DNA from 2 places in the Salinivibrio sp. SS3 genome. Region 2 is predicted to be linked to the other one. Evidence: riboswitches for the same ligand, from Rfam matches in the RefSeq annotation. Region 2 holds a riboswitch; the other holds the start of a gene.

Region 1 (10,216 bases), on a different contig from region 2:
CTTTATGGAAACTGATTTGCAGCAAGCTAACCCCGATGAGGAGAAAGAGTAGGCTGTTAAGAAATTCATCGACTAATTCCCAGAAGTGGTCGAGGTGATCTTCACTTTCTTTGGAAAAGCCAATAAAGCGGGTCCAGTTACCGATCATGATCCCCGATACCACCATTGCCAGCGGGCCAGAGACATGCAGCATATCGGCCAAGACATAGCCAGCGCTGGGGATAGCCAGCGTTAATAGCAATTCCATCGAGTGATCGTTAGTGGCACAAATCAAGCGATGGAAAAGATAGCCCAGCACTAGGCCATATAAAACCCCGCCAACGGCTTCTTGTAAAAACAAGGCAATGGTACCGCCCACCGTCGGGTTGTTGTCGCCAAAGGCTAGGGTAAAAAGGGTCACAAAGATCACGATACCCACACCATCATTGAATAATGACTCTCCCTCAATTTGTGTGGTGATCCGCGTCGGTGCTTGCAGCTTTTTGACGATAGCAAGCACAGCGATGGGGTCGGTGGGCGATATCAGCGCGCCAAATAACAGGCAGTAGAGGAAATCAAAGGGGATGCCAATCAGTTGAAACACGCCCCAGATACCGGTGCCGATTAACAACACAGAGACCAATAGCCCGCCGATCACCAGGGTTGTGATCTCCCACTTTTGGTCGGAGAAAGAGGGAAGCTTGACGCCAATCCCCCCTGCGAAGAGCAAAAAGCCGAGGACGCCTTTGAGCAAAAACGTATCAAAGTGGATATCTGTCAGTATCTGCTCGGCCATGGCTTTTAGTGGAATTGCTTGGTATTGACCGGCGATCACTATCAGCAAAGACAGTAGGAGCGAGCTGGCGGTGATGGCGATCGTGGTTTGTACTCGGCTGATTTTACTATTAATAAAAGCGATAAAGATGGCTGCAGCAGCCATAAAGCTGAGGATTGCGTAGGTTGACATGCCGCTTCCTAGTGCAACGAGGGAATGAAAAAGTGTGTCGAAATATTAATAGAAATCGCTTTCAAAACGAACAGCTGAATTGAAATAGATCAAAATAAATTGTTATTTATAGACGTCTAGATTTCCATTTCCGCTGTGGTAGGATGAAATGACTGCAACGAGGAAGATGATAAGCGTAATAGTATGGACCGACTAACACAGCAACTGCGCGACCGTATTCTAGTGATCGATGGTGGCATGGGCACCATGATCCAAGGTTTGGCACTGAGCGAAGCCGATTATCGTGGCCAACGTTTTAAAGATTGGCACTGTGATGTGAAAGGTAATAATGATCTCTTGGTGCTGACGCAGCCTGATAAGATCGCTTCGCTACATAGTGATTATCTGGCGGCGGGCGCGGACATTATTGAAACCAACACCTTTAACGCCACCCAAATCGCGATGGCTGATTACGACATGCAGGCGCTGAGTGCGGAAATCAACGGCGCGGCAGCCCGGCTTGCGCGTGAGGTTGCTGATTCGTGGACGGTGAAAACGCCGGATAAACCCCGTTTTGTCGCGGGCGTGTTAGGGCCGACGAACCGAACGTGTTCAATCTCTCCAGACGTGAATGACCCGGGCTTTCGCAATGTCAGCTTTGATCAGTTAGTCGACGTGTATGCCGAGTCCACCGAAGCGCTCATTGACGGCGGTGTTGATATCATCATGTTGGAGACCATTTTTGATACCTTGAATGCCAAAGCATGCGCATTTGCGGCTGAAAAGGTCTTTGATGCCCGCGGTTTTCGCTTACCCATTATGATCTCCGGCACCATCACTGATGCATCTGGACGTACCTTATCCGGACAAACCACCGCCGCTTTTTATCACTCGTTGCGTCATGTCGAGCCACTGTCGTTTGGCTTAAACTGCGCACTTGGGCCAGCTGAATTGCGCCAGTATGTCAAAGAGCTGAGCGACATTTGTGAGGGCTTTGTCTCCGTCCACCCCAATGCGGGGTTGCCCAACGCCTTTGGCGAGTATGATCTTTCTCCCGAAGAGATGGCGACACACATTGATGAGTGGGCGGCGTCTGGCTTTATCAACTTGGTCGGGGGGTGCTGTGGCACTACGCCCGAACATATTCAAGCGATTAGCGACGCGGTGAAGCAACATGCGCCACGCTCTCTGCCTGACCACCCTGTGACCTGTCGCTTATCTGGGCTCGAGCCCCTGACCATTAATGCTGATAGCTTGTTCGTCAACGTGGGGGAGCGCACCAATGTCACCGGCTCAGCACGCTTTAAACGCTTAATCGTTGAGGAGCAATATGACGAAGCGCTTGAAGTGGCATTGCAGCAAGTGGAGAACGGCGCCCAAATCATCGATATCAATATGGATGAGGGTATGTTGGATGCCGAAAAGGCCATGGTGCGATTCCTCAACCTTTGCGCGGGGGAGCCGGATATTGCCCGTGTGCCAGTGATGATTGATTCCTCCAAATGGGAGGTGATTGAAGCTGGCCTCAAGTGCATTCAAGGGAAAGGCATCGTCAACTCTATTTCGCTCAAAGAAGGAGAAGAAGCCTTTCTGCACCAAGCACGTTTAGTCCGTCGCTATGGTGCGGCAGTGATCGTGATGGCGTTTGATGAGCAAGGACAGGCTGATACCCAGGCGCGGAAAGTAGAAATCTGTACGCGGGCCTATCACCTTCTGGTCGAGCAAGTTGGCTTTCCACCGGAAGACATTATTTTCGACCCTAATATTTTTGCGGTTGCCACCGGCATTGACGAGCACAATAACTACGCGGTTGATTTCATCAACGCGGTGGCCGACATTAAACAAACCCTGCCGCATGCCATGATCTCGGGCGGCGTCTCAAATGTGTCGTTTTCGTTTCGAGGCAACAATCCCGTCCGTGAGGCTATTCATGCGGTGTTTTTGTATCACTGCATCAAAAATGGCATGGACATGGGGATCGTCAATGCCGGTCAATTGGCGATTTATGATGATTTATCCGAGTCTTTGCGCCTGGCAGTAGAAGATGTGGTGCTCAACAAAGATGATGGCGCCACGGAGCGTTTATTGGACATCGCCGACAGCTATCGCGATAGCGGGGAGAGCGAGGTCGCAGAAACTGCAGAGTGGCGCAGTTGGCCAGTGGAAAAGCGCCTTGAACATGCACTGGTCAAAGGCATTACCGAGTTTATTGTTGAAGATACCGAGTTGGCTCGTGCCGCGGCAAGTAAACCTCTAGAAGTGATTGAAGGCCCGTTGATGGCAGGCATGAACGTGGTCGGGGACTTGTTTGGTGAAGGCAAGATGTTCCTGCCACAAGTGGTGAAGTCGGCACGGGTGATGAAGCAGGCGGTGGCCTACCTTGAGCCCTACATCAATGCTGAAAAGCAGCAAGGACAGACCAATGGCAAGATCTTGCTCGCCACGGTCAAAGGGGATGTGCATGACATTGGCAAAAACATTGTTGGTGTGGTGCTGCAATGTAATAACTTCGAGATTATTGATCTCGGCGTGATGGTACCGACCGATAAAATCCTGTCGGTGGCGCGTGAGGAAAACGTCGATATTATTGGTTTATCGGGTCTGATTACCCCATCGTTAGATGAGATGGTGAACGTGGCGAAAGAGATGGAGCGCCAAGGGTTTGATATTCCTCTACTTATTGGCGGTGCGACCACGTCCAAAGCCCATACCGCGGTGAAAATTGAGCAGCATTACCATGCGCCTGTGGTCTATGTGCCCAACGCGTCACGTGCTGTGGGGGTATGCTCATCGTTATTATCCGATACGCAGCGACCTGACTTTATGGCTCGTTTAACCAAAGACTATGCCGCTGTACGTGAGCAGCACCAGCGTAAAACCCCGCGCACGGCACCGGTGTCCCTTGAGCAGGCGCGCGACAATAAGTGGCAAACGGACTGGGCAAACTATGTGCCTCCGCAACCGGTGAAGCCGGGCGTGCATGTTTACGATGATGTCTCGATAGCAACCTTACGTCAGTATATCGACTGGACACCCTTCTTTATGACGTGGTCACTTAGTGGCAAATTCCCGGCGATTTTGGATCACGAACTGGTGGGTGAGGAAGCGCGTCGTTTGTACCAGGACGCCAATGCTTGGCTCGATCGTTTCGAGGCAGAGGGCTTGGTGGCGGCAAAAGGGGTGTGTGGCCTCTTTCCTGCCAATAGCATTGATGATGATATTGAGGTCTATGAGGATGGGTCTCGCCAAGCGACGCTCACCGTACTGAACCACTTGCGGCAGCAAACGAAAAAGCCACGTGGTGCCAACTATTGCTTGTCGGACTTTATTGCGCCAACAAGCAGTGGCCAGCCGGATTGGATTGGCGCATTTGCGGTCACAGGTGGTATTGGCGAATATGCCTTGGCGGAAGAATACAAAGCGAAAGAGGATGATTATAACGCGATCATGATCCAGGCGGTCGCCGATAGACTCGCAGAAGCCTTTGCAGAGTACCTCCATCAGCAAATTCGGATCACCTTGTGGGGCTATGCGCCCGATGAGACGCTCGATAACGACGCGCTGATCCGCGAGCAATACCAAGGGATCCGGCCAGCGCCGGGTTATGCCGCCTGCCCTGAACACAGTGAGAAAGGCAAAATTTGGCAATTGCTGTCGGTAGAAGCGCATACGGGGATGACACTCACTGAAAGCTACGCGATGTGGCCGGGGGCGTCGGTCTCAGGTTGGTATTTTTCCCATCCTGAGTCACGTTACTTTGCGGTGGCGAAGATCCAAAACGATCAGCGAGACAGCTATGCAGCACGCAAAGGGTGGAGCAGCGAAGAAGCGGAAAAATGGCTCGGGCCGAACTTAAACGGCTAACTTAAAAAGCCAGCACATCAATGTGCTGGCTTCTTTCTTCACTCAAATAGGTCCGCGTGTAACCGCTGCACCACCTGGGTGGCATCGTCATCTTCAACCACAACACAGACATTGTGGTTGCTGGCACCGTAGCAAATCATGCGTAGTTTGTGTTGTGCTAAGGCACTGAACACCGGCGCTGTCGCGCCAGCAGTATGGCTCATCTCGTTGCCAATCAGCGCCACCACCGCCAGGTTCTCGCAGATCTCGACATGACATAACTGGGTCAGCTCGGCGATAGCCGCTTCTGGCAGCTGCGGTGCGTCGCCCTGAGTGTTGGTTTGATCAAGGGTTAAAGCGACACTGACCTCTGAGGTGGTGATCAAGTCCACCGAGATTTCAAATCGTGCCAAAACCTCAAATACTTTGGCCAAAAAGCCATATGCATGGAACATGTTTAAGCTGGTCAGTGTCACCATGGTTTGGTTTCGTCGTAAGGCGACGGCACGAAACAGCGGTGCCGAGTGCGCTTGTTCGCGGATCCAGGTGCCGCCTTGCTCAGGCGCGCTCGCAGCCCCGACAAACACAGGAATATGTTGGCGCACTGCAGGCACTAAGGTGGATGGGTGCAGGATTTTGGCACCAAACGTGGCCATTTCTGAGGCTTCGCTAAAACTAATTTCACTGATTGGGCGCGCTTGGTCGGCAATCCGCGGGTCGGTGGTATAAATCCCCGGTACATCAGTCCAAATGGCCAAACTCTCTGCGTCCACGGCTTCGGCGAACAGTGCGGCACTGTAGTCGCTACCACCACGGCCTAAGGTGGTGGTTTGTCCGTGGGCATCCGCGCCGATAAACCCTTGGGTGACCACTCGGTGTGTGGCTAAATGCGGAAGCAATTGGTCGTGGCACTGTGTTCGCGTCTGCTGTGGGTCAGGCTGGGCACAGCCAAACTGGCTGTCGGTGCGCAGCAATTCACGCGCATCGGCCCGTATTGTTGCTATACCTCGGCTATTGAGTAAATGAGTGAAAATATGAGTCGAGATCAGCTCGCCGCAGGCGACGAGTGCATCGGTTAAGGCCGAGTTTGGGGCGGAAACCGCTTTTTCGGCATACTCGGCAATGGCGAGATGCCAGTGTTCCACTGCTGTTTGCGTGTTTTGGCAATCAGGAAGTTGACGCAATATTGCTTGGTGAATGGTATGAATGGCGTCTAATTTGGCTTGGCGCGCGTCAGGGTCGCTGATCCCTTTTGCCAGCGCGACCAAATGATTGGTCACACCGGCGCACGCACTGATCACGATTAAACGGGTTTGCGGGTTTTGCTCGATAACAGCGGCGCTTTGCTGCATCGCCGCTAGCGTCCCGACACTGGTGCCGCCAAACTTAGCGACTGAAATTGATGGTAATGGCCTCACGTCCTTTCCCCTCTCTGGCTAGCAGAGTCAAAAAATTAAAAATCATGGGGAACATCAGAAGTCACATCGTGACCGCGATAAATACCGCGACAAGGTAGGAAGAGCAAACGGCAGGTGTAGTCTGCCAGAAGCGCTCCACCTGTCTGTCCATATGGATGACAAGTGACAGCCTGAAGGATTCAGCCTTCAAGGCCGGCAGCGTATCGACCCCGATCGTACGCCACCTCGGCATTGTCTCCCCTGGTTATCATGCTTAGGAGTGGGGCTCCGCTTGATAACTGCCTGAGAAATGCACCTCTTCTGCATGTTCAGTCATGGGTCGGTGACCGCATGAACAGTTTTAACATTACGGGTGTGATCGCAGGGTGTCAACCGTGTTTTTACGCTCGATAGGAGCGCTGCCCAGCGCCTGCCTCTCACCCAGGCAAGAAAAGGCCATTGCCCATTATCGACCCTGACAAGAAAAGCAAATCGACGCTAGCGATCACACAGTTCATGTGCCAGAGGCTAGGGGGATGGCGAAAAAATATGCTATAACGGTGAGCTTCGGTACCAACAACAAGGATTCGTGATGGCTCGTGCAATTTCCGATATTCAGTCTTTTCAACCTGTCGCTCGCACACTGATGGGGCCAGGCCCTTCTGACATTTATCCATCGGTGCTGCAATCATTGAGTAAGCCGACATTGGGGCATCTTGATCCCTTATTCATTGGCATGATGGATGAGGTCAAGCAGCTGCTGCAGTACGCTTTTCAAACCGAAAATCCGTTTACCATTGCGGTCTCTGCCCCCGGGAGTGCGGGGATGGAAGCCTGTTTTGTCAATTTGGTGGAGCCTGGTGACACAGTGATCGTGTGTCGCAATGGCGTGTTTGGCGACCGGATGCGAGAAAACGTGGAACGCTGTGGCGCACACGCGGTGATGGTTGATGATGCTTGGGGCGATCCTGTTAATCCTGAAAAGGTTGAAGCGGCTTTGAAAGCGCACCCGGAGGCTAGCATTGTCGCATTTGTCCATGCTGAGACGTCCACAGGCGCTTGCTCAGATGCACAGGCCCTTGCCACCTTGGCGCGCGAGCATGGCTGCCTCACTATTGTCGATGCGGTGACCTCACTCGGTGGCGTGCCGTTGAAAGTCGATGAATGGCAGTTGGATGCGGTTTACTCAGGCAGTCAGAAGTGCTTATCGTGTGTGCCGGGCTTATCGCCCGTGACATTCTCGCCCCGTGCAATCGAAAAAATGCAGGCGCGCACTCACAAGGTGCAAAGCTGGTTTCTCGACCAAAGTTTGGTGTTAGGATATTGGAGCGGTGACGGCAAACGTAGCTACCACCATACGGCACCCGTGAATAGTTTATATGCCTTACATGAAGCCCTGCTTAGATTGTATCAAGAAGGGATTGAAAACGCGTGGCAGCGCCACCGCACGATGCATCAGCGTTTGAAAGCGGGATTAGACAACCTAGGAATTGGCTTTGTGGTCGATGAACCCTATCGTTTGCCCCAGCTTAACGCCGTTTATATTCCTGAGGGCGTGGATGATGCCGCCGTGCGCCAGCATCTCCTCAACACCTATAACTTGGAAATTGGCGCGGGGCTGGGCGATCTCGCCGGCAAAGCCTGGCGGATCGGCTTAATGGGCTATGGCGCAAGGGATGAGAACATTGCCCTGTGTCTTAAATCCCTTGAAGAGGCATTACGCTAGGGCGTCGCATGGTTTGGGAGGGTATGGCGGGTTGTCCATACCTTCGCCGCGTTTGGATACAAATAACGCGCTTCTTGCTGGATATCGCGAGCCCGTTGACGGTCACCGATTTGCAGAGCCACCTGATAGGCGTGCTGGTAGCCAGCAAAGCGTGGTCTTTGCGCCACTTGACGCAATAATTGGTTAAGATGTTGCTGGCGCTCAGTGCCAGACAGAGTCGCCAAATTAGCCTGAAAGTGGCGGCTTTGTTGTGCGTGGGCGAGCTTTTGCTGCCACCATGGATGCTGCTGATACAAGGCAAAGCGTTGTGAGCTGAGTAAAGAGTCGCGCAAATAACGATTGGCCAAATACACGGACGACAGGCACACGAGTGTCGCGATGACGAGGGCAGTGATCACGGTGCGACTGGCGATACGTTGGCTGTAACCATGAGTGAGGACTGGGTAGCGGCGATATTTACTGGTGAGGTTATCAAGCCAGTATAGCCAAAGGAGTAACAATATCCCATTAAACCACTGGGTGCCGCTCACCGGATAGATCATCAGTCCTGTGAGCGGAGGAAGCACTAAAGCAATCAAGATCCGCCGTGTTCCTGAGGGCGCACGAAAGATCCTGACGCCGATAGCCATGATCACCAACACATAGCCCAATCCAATCAATAAGCCTCCTTCCAACAGCCAAAATAGCAGTGCACTGGGCAGGTTCACTGGACCCAGATGGCCAGGTTGTGAAGCAGAAAGCAATAGCAAGGCCTGCTTGCCATTCCCCATGCCTACCCCAAAAAACGGCGTTGTCTGCCATTGTTGCCACGCTAACAACAACGCACGTTGCTCGCTGGCGCTCAGCCATTGCCAACTATCTTGACCACTGAGGAAAAATACCGCCAGGATAGCGCCGAGACAGACCGCCACAAGCCAGGCTTTGTGCTGGCGCCTGGAGGCAAAGCGAGCCAAATAGGCTTGCTGTAACACGACGGCACACAAGGCAAAGAGCAGCAGCAGGGGCTGGCCTTGCATCGCTAATACGGGAATAAAAATGAAGGGGGTGACGGCCAATAAGCTTTGGCTGATAGGGTGGCGATAGCGGCCACTCGGCTCTCTGGCGAGAATGTATGCGGCTAACGTCAGCCCCGTGAGCAGCAGGGTATGCGTGACCGCTGGGGGCAAGTGAGGCACCCAGTTGTTAAACATAAAAGGTGCCATGCCCGGTGGTGATTGATTGCCCAACACCGACAGCACCGCGAGCCAAGAGGCGAGCAAAAATACCCCGAGTAGCTTTTGCCGCTGCGAATGGTTAAAAACAAACTGCTGAAGGCTGGAGAAGAAACCGAGGCTCAGTATCAAGGCGGCCATGGCATAACCGCTATTGAGTGCCTCTGCGTGCGGATAGTAATAAGGAATAATCGCCAGGCCCGTTGCCAAACCAAGCATCCAGGTCAGTCGGCTTGCCCGCCAGGTATGTTGACGCACGACTTCCAAACAGGCAAACCCTAAGGTAAACGCCAAGGTCAGTAGTGATAACGCTGCCGCAGGATGGCGAATGCCCACTAACGGGAGAGACACCGAATAGAGGGGCAAACAGATTAACCACAAGGCCGCTAACGCAAGCAGAAATGGGGCTGTTAGCGGCTTTCTTATTACGCGACTCGGCGGCAGCGCTGAGGTCATTATCGCTCCAACATAGGTTTGAGGAAGTGGGCGGTGTGGCTACCCAAAACATCGACGATGTCTTCTGGCGTACCTTGCGCGATGATTTCACCGCCGCCGTTACCGCCCTCAGGTCCTAAGTCGATGATCCAGTCCGCGGTTTTTATCACATCCAGATTATGCTCAATCACCACGATAGTGTTGCCCTGTTCACGCAAGCGATGCAAGACATTAAGCAGTTGTTGAATATCATGGAAATGAAGCCCTGTGGTCGGCTCATCGAGGATGTAGAGCGTTTTACCCGTATCCCGTTTAGACAACTCTCGGGCTAACTTAACCCGCTGTGCTTCACCGCCCGATAAGGTGGTGGCGGCTTGGCCAAGGCGAATATAGCTCAGGCCAACATCCATCAACGTCTGTAGCTTGCGCTTGATCGCGGGCACGGCGTCGAAAAACTCACGCGCGTCCTCGACAGTCATCTCAAGGACTTCATCGATGGTCTTGCCTTTATAGCGTACTTCCAATGTTTCCCGGTTATAGCGCTTGCCTTTACACACATCACAAGGCACATACACATCGGGTAAGAAATGCATTTCCACTTTGATCACGCCATCCCCTTGGCAGGCTTCACAGCGACCGCCGCGCACGTTAAAGCTGAAGCGACCCACTTTATAGCCGC
Region 2 (10,216 bases):
TTGCTGTTTGGTTAAAAATTGGCTCTCATCAATCAATAAACAGTCAACTTTCTCTTGCGCCAAGATGGTCGCGACGTGCTCGAACAGCGACGTTTGATTATCATACAGGTGGGCATCAGCTTCTAAGCCAATTCGCGAACTGATTTTTCCAACCCCATAGCGGTTATCAATCGCGGCGGTAAAAAGTAGAGGCTGCATACCGCGCTCTTGGTAGTTAAAGGCCGATTGTAACAAGGTGGTCGACTTACCCGCGTTCATTGCCGAATAATAAAAGTATAACTGAGCCATAACTGTCTCTACACGTAATGCCCATTGTGGGCGAGCTGGATTAAATAAACAGGCATGCTACCGCACTAGCAGAAAAAGAAAAGCCCCGCCAAGACGGGGCTAGATAATTAACCGACCAATTTACACGGTCGCTTTTTAAGCCACATTAAACCAGCACATAGTGCAACGAACGCAAACACGGTCGCCACCAATGACCAGAGAAGTGACGCGGTAAAGCCTAACACCACGAAGCCGACGGTTGAGACAATCGCCCCACCAATGGCATAAGGGAGCTGAGTCGCGACGTGGTCAATATGTCCACATCGTGCTCCTGTTGAAGACAAGATAGTGGTATCAGAAATCGGTGAGCAATGATCGCCAAATACCGCCCCTGCCAATACTGCTGAGAGCATAGGTAGCATCAGTGCAATGTCTGTCGCCGCGGCAAGATCGCCCGCGATAGGAAGCATAATACCGAACGTCCCCCACGACGTCCCTGTGGCAAAGGCCATCACTGCCGCCAACAAGAAGAGCACTACAGGCAAGAGTTGCGCCGGTAAGTTCCCCTCCACTAAGGACGACAAATATTGACCTGTTTGTAGGTCGCCAATAATATGACCAATCGACCAAGCAAATAACAGAATGAGGATAGCGCCAAACATAGACTTTGCGCCCACCCAAAGGGTTTTCGCAATATCTGATACCGCTATACCTTGTTTCGCTGTCATCACCAAGGATACGGCTAAACCCGCCAGTCCCCCCCATAGCAATGACATCCCGACATCGGTATTTTCAAACGCCCCGAGCAGAGAAAAGGATTGATCTTCGGCTGCCAATGCCAACCCGCCGGTATATAACATTGCACCCACCGTCGCCACGACGAGTACAATAATGGGGGCGACCAAATCAGCCACGCTGCCTTTATCACTTTCCTCAATCCCGAGGTCGTCGCAAATATCAGCGCAGTTTTCACTTTCATCGCCCAGTCGGCTGCCTTTTTTCGCCTGATATTCAAACTGACGCATCGGGCCAATATCCAGTTGAAACCAAACCACCGCAAACACTAACAGCAAGGCAAAAATGGCATAAAAGTTCATTGGGATCATGGTGACAAATGCCCCTAGCGCCGTGTAATCCGTGACGCCATGTGCCACCAAAATAGAGCCAATCACGGTAATGATATAAGCCCCCCAGCTTGATGCCGGCGTGATCACACACATAGGGGCGGCCGTGGAATCAAGAATGTAAGCCAGTTTCGCTCGAGAAACGTGGAAGCGATCCGTCACAGGACGAGAAACGGCCCCTACCGCCAAACTATTGAAATAATCATCGACAAAAATAAATACGCCAAGAAAAGCAGCCAGTAGTTTCGCGCCACGTTTACTCTTGATCCGGCTTTGCGCCCAATTGGCAAACGCGCGGGTGCCTCCAGAAAGAGACAGAAGCGCGGTGATCATCCCGAGTAAAATAAGAAACGCGAGAATACTTAAGTTCCAACTATTTAAGCCTCCATCAGCGATAAATAGCCCAGTAATCACCTCAAGCAGGTACTGTCCGGAAGAGAGGATAGAAAAATCGGTCAGTAATACCGTACCCAGTACGATTCCCATACCCAAGGACAATAAAACCCGTCGTGTAGCAATCGCGAGGCCCAGAGCCAATAAAGGGGGAAGCAGTGATAAAGCGGATGAAGAAAAATCTGTTAAGTTCATGATCTCAGTGTCAACCAAGTGGTTGGAGATCTACTGCAGAAATGAAGACGGTAAGGCGTGGTATCACACGGCAAACAGCTTGCCTCCTACATACAGTAGCGCTCCATAGTGTATTTCCAAGTACTATGGCAGTGCTGCCCCTATTCGGTAACAGCCCCAGCTCAATCGGTGTGATGACCTGATTGGCTTCGGCGTTGCTTCCTTTTGTGCACTCTCATCGGAATCACCCTCTTGCGCACGACTGATAAACAACGCACCTCTACGTTAAGCGTGGTGCATTCTACACAACGTGCTTACCATCGCAACTCTTTATGGTTGAAAAAGCATCGATTAAATCCCAGCTTACGCGATGCCAATAAAATACGTCTCATCTTCTATTTTTTTAGACATTCGCTTCAAAAAGACAATAGAATTAAAGTCAAATTTGCAGTTAACTTGCAATTAATGCGCAATATGACGTATTAATATAGGCCATATTGTATATTTCAATTATACTGCTATCATTCTTTCAATTAACATATAAATCAAATAGGAACCAATAATGTCTGATGCAATGAAAGCCTTACTCAATTTGCGTAGCTTGCGCGCACTTGCCAAAGAAATGTCAACCGAACAACTTAATGAAGCATTAGAAAAACTTCAAACGGTTGTTGAAGAGCGTAAAGAGCTTGACCGTCAAGCCGAGGCAAAAGAAAAAGAACGTTTAGAGAAGTTAGAAAAATACCGTGCTATGTTAGAAGCCGACGGTATTGGCCCAGAAGAAATCGTGGCATTGTTAGGTGGTGCTTCGAAGAGTAAAGCATCGGGTAAACGCGCGACACGTCCAGCAAAATATCAATATACGGGCGAAGATGGCTCACAAAAAACCTGGACGGGCCAAGGCCGTATGCCTAAAGTGATTCGCGAAGCGATTGAAAGCGGCGCGGCCAAGCAGGAAGACTTCCTCATCCCAGGTCAGGAAGCCTAAGTCCATATTCCCGCATAAAAAAAGAGGCGCTCAGCCTCTTTTTTTTATCCCTTAACCAAATTTAATTCTGTCCGCCAAATGGCTCACCGCTAACGCAAAGTAGTGCGAGCGATTCCATTTCAATAAGCTCTGGTAGTTATTATAAACAAGATAAGCCCTGCCTTTACCATCATCAGGCTGAATCAACCAAGCGTTGATATCGACGGCCGGTAACGCCTGACCATTCATTCGCCGTACCCCACGCGTCTGCCACTCACTCAATGAGTGTGCTTTCTCACTGTTGGTGCCAAGCAAAGTACGATCGATGCCTTCAGGGATCTGGACCTGCCGTCCCCACGTGTAGGTATCATCCCATCCCGCTTTTTTTAAGTAATTTGCAGCAGACGCAAAGACATCAGCTTCCGTTTGCCAAATATCTTTTTTGCCATCTTGGTTTCCATCGACCGCATAGTTAATAAACGAACTCGGCATGAACTGGCATTGACCCATCGCCCCAGCCCAAGAGCCTTTCATCGCTTCAGGCGCAATGTGCCCTTGCTCTAATATCGTCAGTGCGGCCATGGTCTCTTTGCGAAAAAAAGCCTCACGACGGCCATCAAAGGCTAATGTTGATAAGGCTTCAATGACATTATAACTACCCTGAAGTTTGCCAAAATTACTTTCTACACCCCATAAAGCCACAATAAAACGCGGCTGAACCTGGTACTGCTCACCAATGGCTTCCAAGGTGTCATAATGTTCACGATACAGTTGTTTCGCTTGAGCGACTTTCCAATCAGGCACAGCACGCGGAATATACTCATCCAGCGTGAGACGTCGCTCAGGTTGATTTCGATCGGAGCTGACTGCACGCTCATGGTATTCAACGTCCTTAAAGGCACGCTCAAGTAACGCATCACTGATGCCCGCCTCACGTGCTTCGGCTTTTAAGGTGGTCACATACTGCTCGAATCCGGGCTTGGCCATCACAGGGCTCACCAAGAGTGCCGCCGCGATAGAGGCTGAAATCATACCTTTGCGCATAGTCATCCTTTTTACAGTTTTTCGTTTTTATTACGAATGGCCTGCAATGCCGCGTCAGGTGGCGGAGGCAATTGCACAAAAAAGCCATCACTTTGCAGGCTTTGTTTAACCTTATTGATGTCAACTGCTGCCAGTTTATCGCGCTTGTCTAAGTTGATCATCATGGCAAATTCGGGCTGCCCAAAGCTATTCATGAGTGCCTCGGGCACATCATCAAATTTATCTTTCTCTGCAAGATAAAGATAGGTGCCTTCTTTCTTTTTACTACGATAAATTGCGCAATACATCTCAAAAGTCCTCATGAGCGTGCCATATTACAGGCGATAGATTGTCATCTTGGGGTAAAGGTTTGTTAAGCTTTGCAGCAAAGTGTGTCAAAACACGTTTCTGCTGCCATTTCTCATTCAAATGTTAAAAAAACACCATTAAAGGGAGAAATGCCGCATCAACGGCAAACCCTGCTTGCCGCATTGGCGCTGTGAATATACCATGCTATCCAACGTCTGATAATGCGCGTCTGACTCGTGTTTAAATGACAAAACCGGGATCGAATAACATGCTCAAACAACCGGAGTTGAAAGGCTCAACCTTTACCCTTTCCGTCCTCCACCTCGTTGACGATAATTTTGCTGCCGCTGCCAATGTTTTGACAGAGAAAGTCACCCAAGCACCGGCCTTTTTTCAAGGCGCTCCTGTTGTCGCTGACATTAGCCGTCTATCACAATGCCCTGATATCGGTGCCTTAAAGCAGTGCTTACAAGCCACAGGCATGATTCTCGTTGGGCTGACCGGCGTCACCCACAATGATACACGTGAGCTTGCGCTGGATGCGCAATTAGCCGTGCTCAAGTCGAGCAAGCAATCCCGTGTTGCCGATCCGATTCAGCCGCCTGCAAAAGTGGTCACCGCCCCTGTGCGTTCAGGTCAGCAAATCTATGCAAAAAACGCCGACTTGGTGATCCTCAATCATGTTAGTGCCGGCGCGGAAGTGATTGCCGATGGCAGTATTCATATCTATGGCGTTTTGCGTGGCCGAGCCATTGCCGGTGCAAGTGGACAAAAACAAGCGCGTATTTATTGTCAGAACCTTCAGTCAGAATTATTGTCGGTAGCAGGAAGCTATTGGCTCAGTGATAAAATTCCATCAGAACATATAGAGCGGCCTTCTATGGTCTCGCTTAATCAAGAAAGCTTACACATTGACCCCCTCACGCTATAAGAGAATAAGGAAGAGGAATGGCACGAATCATTGTAATTACCTCCGGTAAAGGCGGTGTTGGTAAAACAACATCGAGCGCGGCATTGGCGACCGGGTTGGCCATGACAGGCAAAAAAACCGCCGTGGTTGATTTTGATATTGGCCTACGTAACCTCGATTTGGTGATGGGCTGTGAGCGCCGCGTGGTCTACGATTTTGTTAACGTCATTAACGGCGAAGCCAATCTGCATCAAGCACTCATTAAAGACAAACGCGTAGAAAATTTGTTTATTCTGCCCGCCTCTCAGACACGCGACAAAGATGCGTTAACGAAAGAAGGTGTCGAGCGCGTTTTAAAAGACATGGATGAACTTGGCTTTGAATACATTATTTGTGATTCACCCGCAGGCATTGAAGCCGGCGCATTAATGGCGCTGTATTTTGCTGACGAAGCGATTGTGACCACCAATCCAGAAGTGTCATCCGTGCGCGACTCTGATCGTATTCTTGGTATTCTCGATTCTAAGTCACGCCGCGCAGAAAACGGCGAGGATCCGGTAAAACATCACTTATTACTCACTCGCTATAACCCCGCGCGTGTGACCAACGGTGAAATGCTCAGTGTTGAGGATGTAGAAGATATCCTGCGTATTCCACTGTTAGGGGTCATCCCTGAAAGTCAGTCTGTATTGCACGCTTCTAACAAAGGTGAGCCAGTGGTACTGGATCAAGAGTCTGATGCCGGCCAAGCCTATGAAGATGCTATTGCGCGCCTGCTGGGTGAAGAGCGCCCCTTCCGCTTTATTGAGGAAGAGCGCAAAGGTTTCCTAAAACGCTTATTCGGAGGCTAATGTGGCACTGCTTGAATTCTTCCGCCCATCAAAGAAAAAGTCGGCCAATATTGCCAAAGAGCGTTTACAAATCATTGTTGCCGAGCGTCGCAGTGCGGATAGCCCTGCGCCGACTTATTTGCCCCAGCTCAAGCAAGATATTCTAGATGTGATCCGAAAATACGTGGATATCGCACCGGACCAGGTGTCTGTCAGCCTCGAACAAGGCGATGATGATCTGTCCGTCTTGGAGCTGAACGTCACCTTGCCCGAAGAGGGAAAAGAGAGCTAGCGCTCAACCACAACGGGCGAATACAGAAAGCGGTGGCTCAAGGCCACCGCTTTTGTTTATGCGCGAGATGATGACGATGCCCCTGGGGCGTTAGGGATCATCGTCAGCAATGTTTCTCCCACTAATCGAAAGCGCCACCCCGAGGCTAAGTCAGGGCGTTTATCTTCTTGACACTCCTCTCGCCATACCCAAGTAATCAATTGATTAAGCTGCTTTTTGGAGCCAATAAACTCAGGCGCTAAGCCTGATCTATCGGCCTGGGCTTGCACCTGCTCCTTCATCGCTTTAATCACCGACTTATACCCGGGTTCATCAACTAAACGTGTGATGGCCGGCGGGCATTTGGCTAACGGGGTTTTATCCGCTTGGGTGGCCAACTTTATCAAGGTTTGCGCGTGATAGCGTACTTCAAATTTGTCGAACCCATGCTCGTTCATTTGCTCAACGGTACGAATACCATAACGCGCCATTTTCCAGAGGTTTTGCTCTTTAACGATAAAGTTAAGAGCCATATTCCGGCGACGCGCTTCCTTCGCTCGCCACTTGGCAAGGGTTTGCAATACCGCTAACTGTTGAGGCTTAAGCTGCCACGCATACTTAATATCGAGATAAGCCGCTTCATCCGGCTTAACCCACTGCTTTTTACGGCACAACAGACCACACTCTTCTACCATGGCGTCATGCCACTGCGTATCGGATAGGGCTTGCGTCAGCGCTTGATAAAGCGGCAGCAAGTAATAGACATCAGCCGCCGCATACTGTTGTTGCTTTTCGGTTAAGGGACGCGCACACCAATCAGTGCGCGATTCTCCTTTATCTAAGCTCACGCCGACATAACGCTCCACTAAGCTTGCGAAGCCCTCGGAGACGCCATGACCTAAAAAAGCGGCGACGATTTGGGTGTCTATCATGGGAGTTGGCAATACGCCCGCGTAGTGCTGAAAAACCTCTAAGTCTTCGCTACTCGCATGTAACACCTTGGTGACCTGGGTGTCAGTCAACAGCGCCCATAACGGGGAAAGATCATCAATGGCTAGCGGGTCAACCAGCACCAGTTGCTCGCCATCATAAATCTGAACCAGCCCCAGTTGTGCATAAAAGGTACGCGTACGGACAAACTCGGTATCAAGCATCACAACGGCTTGGTCACGGAAGTGTGTGCAGATATCGACCAGCTGTTGATCGGTGGTGATTTGTTGATAGTTCACAAAAAAGCCCATAAAGAAAATGCCGGCGAGGCCGGCATTTCGTGATTCGTTATCGACAGTTTACCCTTTTCTGGATCGGTTCGCATTAAGCTGACGCTTTTTGCTCGGTGGCTTGTGGTTCATCGCGTAGCTCTCGACGCAGAATTTTACCCACATTGGTTTTAGGCAGTTCATCTCTAAATTCCACCACCCGTGGCACCTTGTATCCAGTGAGGTGTTTGCGACAGTGCGCCACAAGATCATCTCGCGTAAGCGACGGATCTTTTTTGACCACACAAATTTTAACCACTTCCCCAGAATTCTCATCTGGCTGGCCAATGGCGGCAACTTCTAGCACCTTGTCATGCAACGCAACGACATCTTCCACTTCATTAGGATACACATTAAAACCAGAGACAAGGATCATGTCCTTTTTGCGATCGACAATATGTAAGAAACCATCATCATCGAACTGCACCACATCACCAGTGGCTAACCAACCTTGTTCGTCGATACTTTCTCGTGTCGCCTCTGGACGATTCCAATACCCTTGCATCACTTGCGGGCCACGCACTAACAACTCACCCGGCTGGTTGTCCGCCACATCGTCACCCTGATCATCGACGATGCGCACCTCGGTCGATGGCACGGGCAATCCAATGGAGCCGTTGTAGTCACGTAAATCATAAGGATAGGCCGCTACCAGTGGCGAACATTCCGTTAACCCGTATCCTTCAAGCAGATGCTTGCCAGTCAGCTTTTTCCAATTTTCCGCGACCGCCCTTTGCACGGCCATGCCACCACCGACGGTCAAGCGCAAGTTAGAAAAGTCCAACTCATGGAAGTCTTCGTTATGGAGCAGCGCATTAAACAGCGTGTTCACACCTGTAATGGCTGTAAACGGATACTTTTGTAGCTCTTTGACAAAACCTGGAATATCGCGTGGATTGGTGATCAGTAGATTTTGTCCACCCATTTCAATAAACAATAGGCAATTCACCGTGAGCGCGAAGACGTGATAAAGCGGCAATGCGGTGACCACTAACTCCTCACCTGCATTAAGTACCGGCTGATACGTCCCTTTAGCTTGATAAACGTTAGCTAACATATTTCTATGCGTGAGCACGGCGCCTTTCGCTAACCCCGTGGTGCCACCGGTATATTGTAAAAACGCAATGTCTTCGCCTTTCAAAAAAGGCTTCACATATTGCATACGTCGGCCTCGGCGCAGCGCTTGGCGCATGGAGGTGGCATGCGGCAAATGATACTTGGGCACCATTTTTTTGACGTATTTGACCACGAAGTTAACCAGGGTCCCTTTGGCACGTGGCAACTGTTCGCCCAAACTGGTCAGTACCACGTGTTTAACCGGCGTATTGTCGACCACTTTCTCTAGCGTGTGAGCAAAGTTACTCACAATCACAATCGCTTTTGCTCCGGCATCCGTTAATTGGTGCTCAAGCTCACGAGGGGTGTATAACGGGTTCACGTTCACGGCCACACAACCGGCTCGTAAAATACCAAACAAGGCAATCGGATATTGCAGCAAGTTCGGCATCATAATGGCAACGCGATCGCCTTTTTTCAATTTCAGCTCGTTTTGTAGATAGGCAGCAAACGCACGGCTGCGCTCTTCCAGTTTACGAAATGTCATGACCTGCCCCATATTCATGAAGGCAGTTTGATCCGCGTACTGCTGGACAGAATGTTCAAACATCTCGACCAGAGAGCGATGGGCATCTGGATCTATTTCCGCCGGCACGTCCGACGGGTAACGATTAAGCCATACCTTTTCCACTGGCTTTCTCCTATGTGTTAACTTGCAGGCTATTTTGCCTGCTTCGATCGACGCGAGGCATAATTCAAACAGGTGTTTAACCTGCCCACCATAGCGTTAACATTATTTTTACACGAGCATTTTAAGTGCGCGTTTGAATTTTGGTCACAAAATCCGTTATTAACGACACAGTTTGTTGCGGTTGCTGAAGGTGACAATGGTGTGTCCCGGGGATCTCAATGAGTGTCAATTGCTTAAACCACGTGGCTCGTTGCGCGGCATCGGCAGAGCGAAGCGCAGGATACCCATCTGTCGCGCGAATCGCCAGCACAGGGCACTCAATCGCTCGAATAATCGACTCTCCATGGCCGGGCGCCATGCGATACAGGGACTCACCACCAAGTTTGGGATCATGACGCCAACGCACACCATGGCTGCATGTCTCAATCCCGCGAGCAACCAGTGGCATCAATAACTGACCGGCGACTTTATTAATGGATGCGCGCAATTGTAGCGCCTTCATCGCAGAATCAAAGAGACGTGGTGTTTTTTGCACTGAATTTAAGCGCTGATTAAGACTTTTCGCCATGCGTTCGGTGATTTTATGTTCAGGTTCAACAATGGGCCCCAACGCTTCTATCGAGACAACCCCCGCGATCGACTCAGGAAAACTGGCCGCGTAACAGCTAGCCACTAACCCTCCCAATGAGTGCCCCACCAATATGACGGGCCCTGTTTTCTCCGATTGCGAATTCTCCGATTGCGAACAAGGTGTCTGGTGAAGGATTTGATGCAAACTGTCGAGATAATCGAAAAACGGGTAATGATAATCCCCGGCTTTATGCTCAGACAAACCATGCCCAGGCCAATCAAACATCAGTAACCCGTATTCTTGGGGCAGCATGGGGATCAGCGAATGAAAACTCGCCAGGTTGTCTTGCCAACCATGTAAAAAAACCAATG

What was found. Region 2 has a riboswitch for lysine ahead of BGL48_RS03930 (Na+/H+ antiporter NhaC family protein). Riboswitches for the same ligand answer to the same signal wherever they lie in the genome.
Region 1: linked by a shared signal. The riboswitch ahead of lysC (lysine-sensitive aspartokinase 3) and the one ahead of BGL48_RS03930 (Na+/H+ antiporter NhaC family protein) in region 2 are both predicted to bind lysine.

What each region holds. Positions count from the first base shown of each region.
Region 1 is NZ_MEBQ01000010.1:1,788-12,003, forward strand. It holds gene BGL48_RS05710 (cation:proton antiporter) at 1-946, opposite strand, end outside; gene metH (methionine synthase) at 1,130-4,789, shown strand; gene lysC (lysine-sensitive aspartokinase 3) at 4,828-6,186, opposite strand; lysine riboswitch at 6,307-6,494, opposite strand; gene BGL48_RS05725 (pyridoxal-phosphate-dependent aminotransferase family protein) at 6,758-7,891, shown strand; gene BGL48_RS05730 (Wzy polymerase domain-containing protein) at 7,888-9,558, opposite strand; gene uvrA (excinuclease ABC subunit UvrA) at 9,558-10,216, opposite strand, start outside.
Region 2 is NZ_MEBQ01000007.1:109,572-119,787, reverse strand. It holds gene BGL48_RS03935 (thymidine kinase) at 1-288, opposite strand, end outside; gene BGL48_RS03930 (Na+/H+ antiporter NhaC family protein) at 396-1,979, opposite strand; lysine riboswitch at 2,068-2,249, opposite strand; gene BGL48_RS03925 (H-NS family nucleoid-associated regulatory protein) at 2,521-2,946, shown strand; gene BGL48_RS03920 (lytic murein transglycosylase) at 2,998-3,969, opposite strand; gene BGL48_RS03915 (YcgL domain-containing protein) at 3,981-4,256, opposite strand; gene minC (septum site-determining protein MinC) at 4,526-5,188, shown strand; gene minD (septum site-determining protein MinD) at 5,206-6,018, shown strand; gene minE (cell division topological specificity factor MinE) at 6,020-6,289, shown strand; gene rnd (ribonuclease D) at 6,346-7,497, opposite strand; gene fadD (long-chain-fatty-acid--CoA ligase FadD) at 7,583-9,274, opposite strand; gene BGL48_RS03885 (alpha/beta fold hydrolase) at 9,396-10,216, opposite strand, start outside.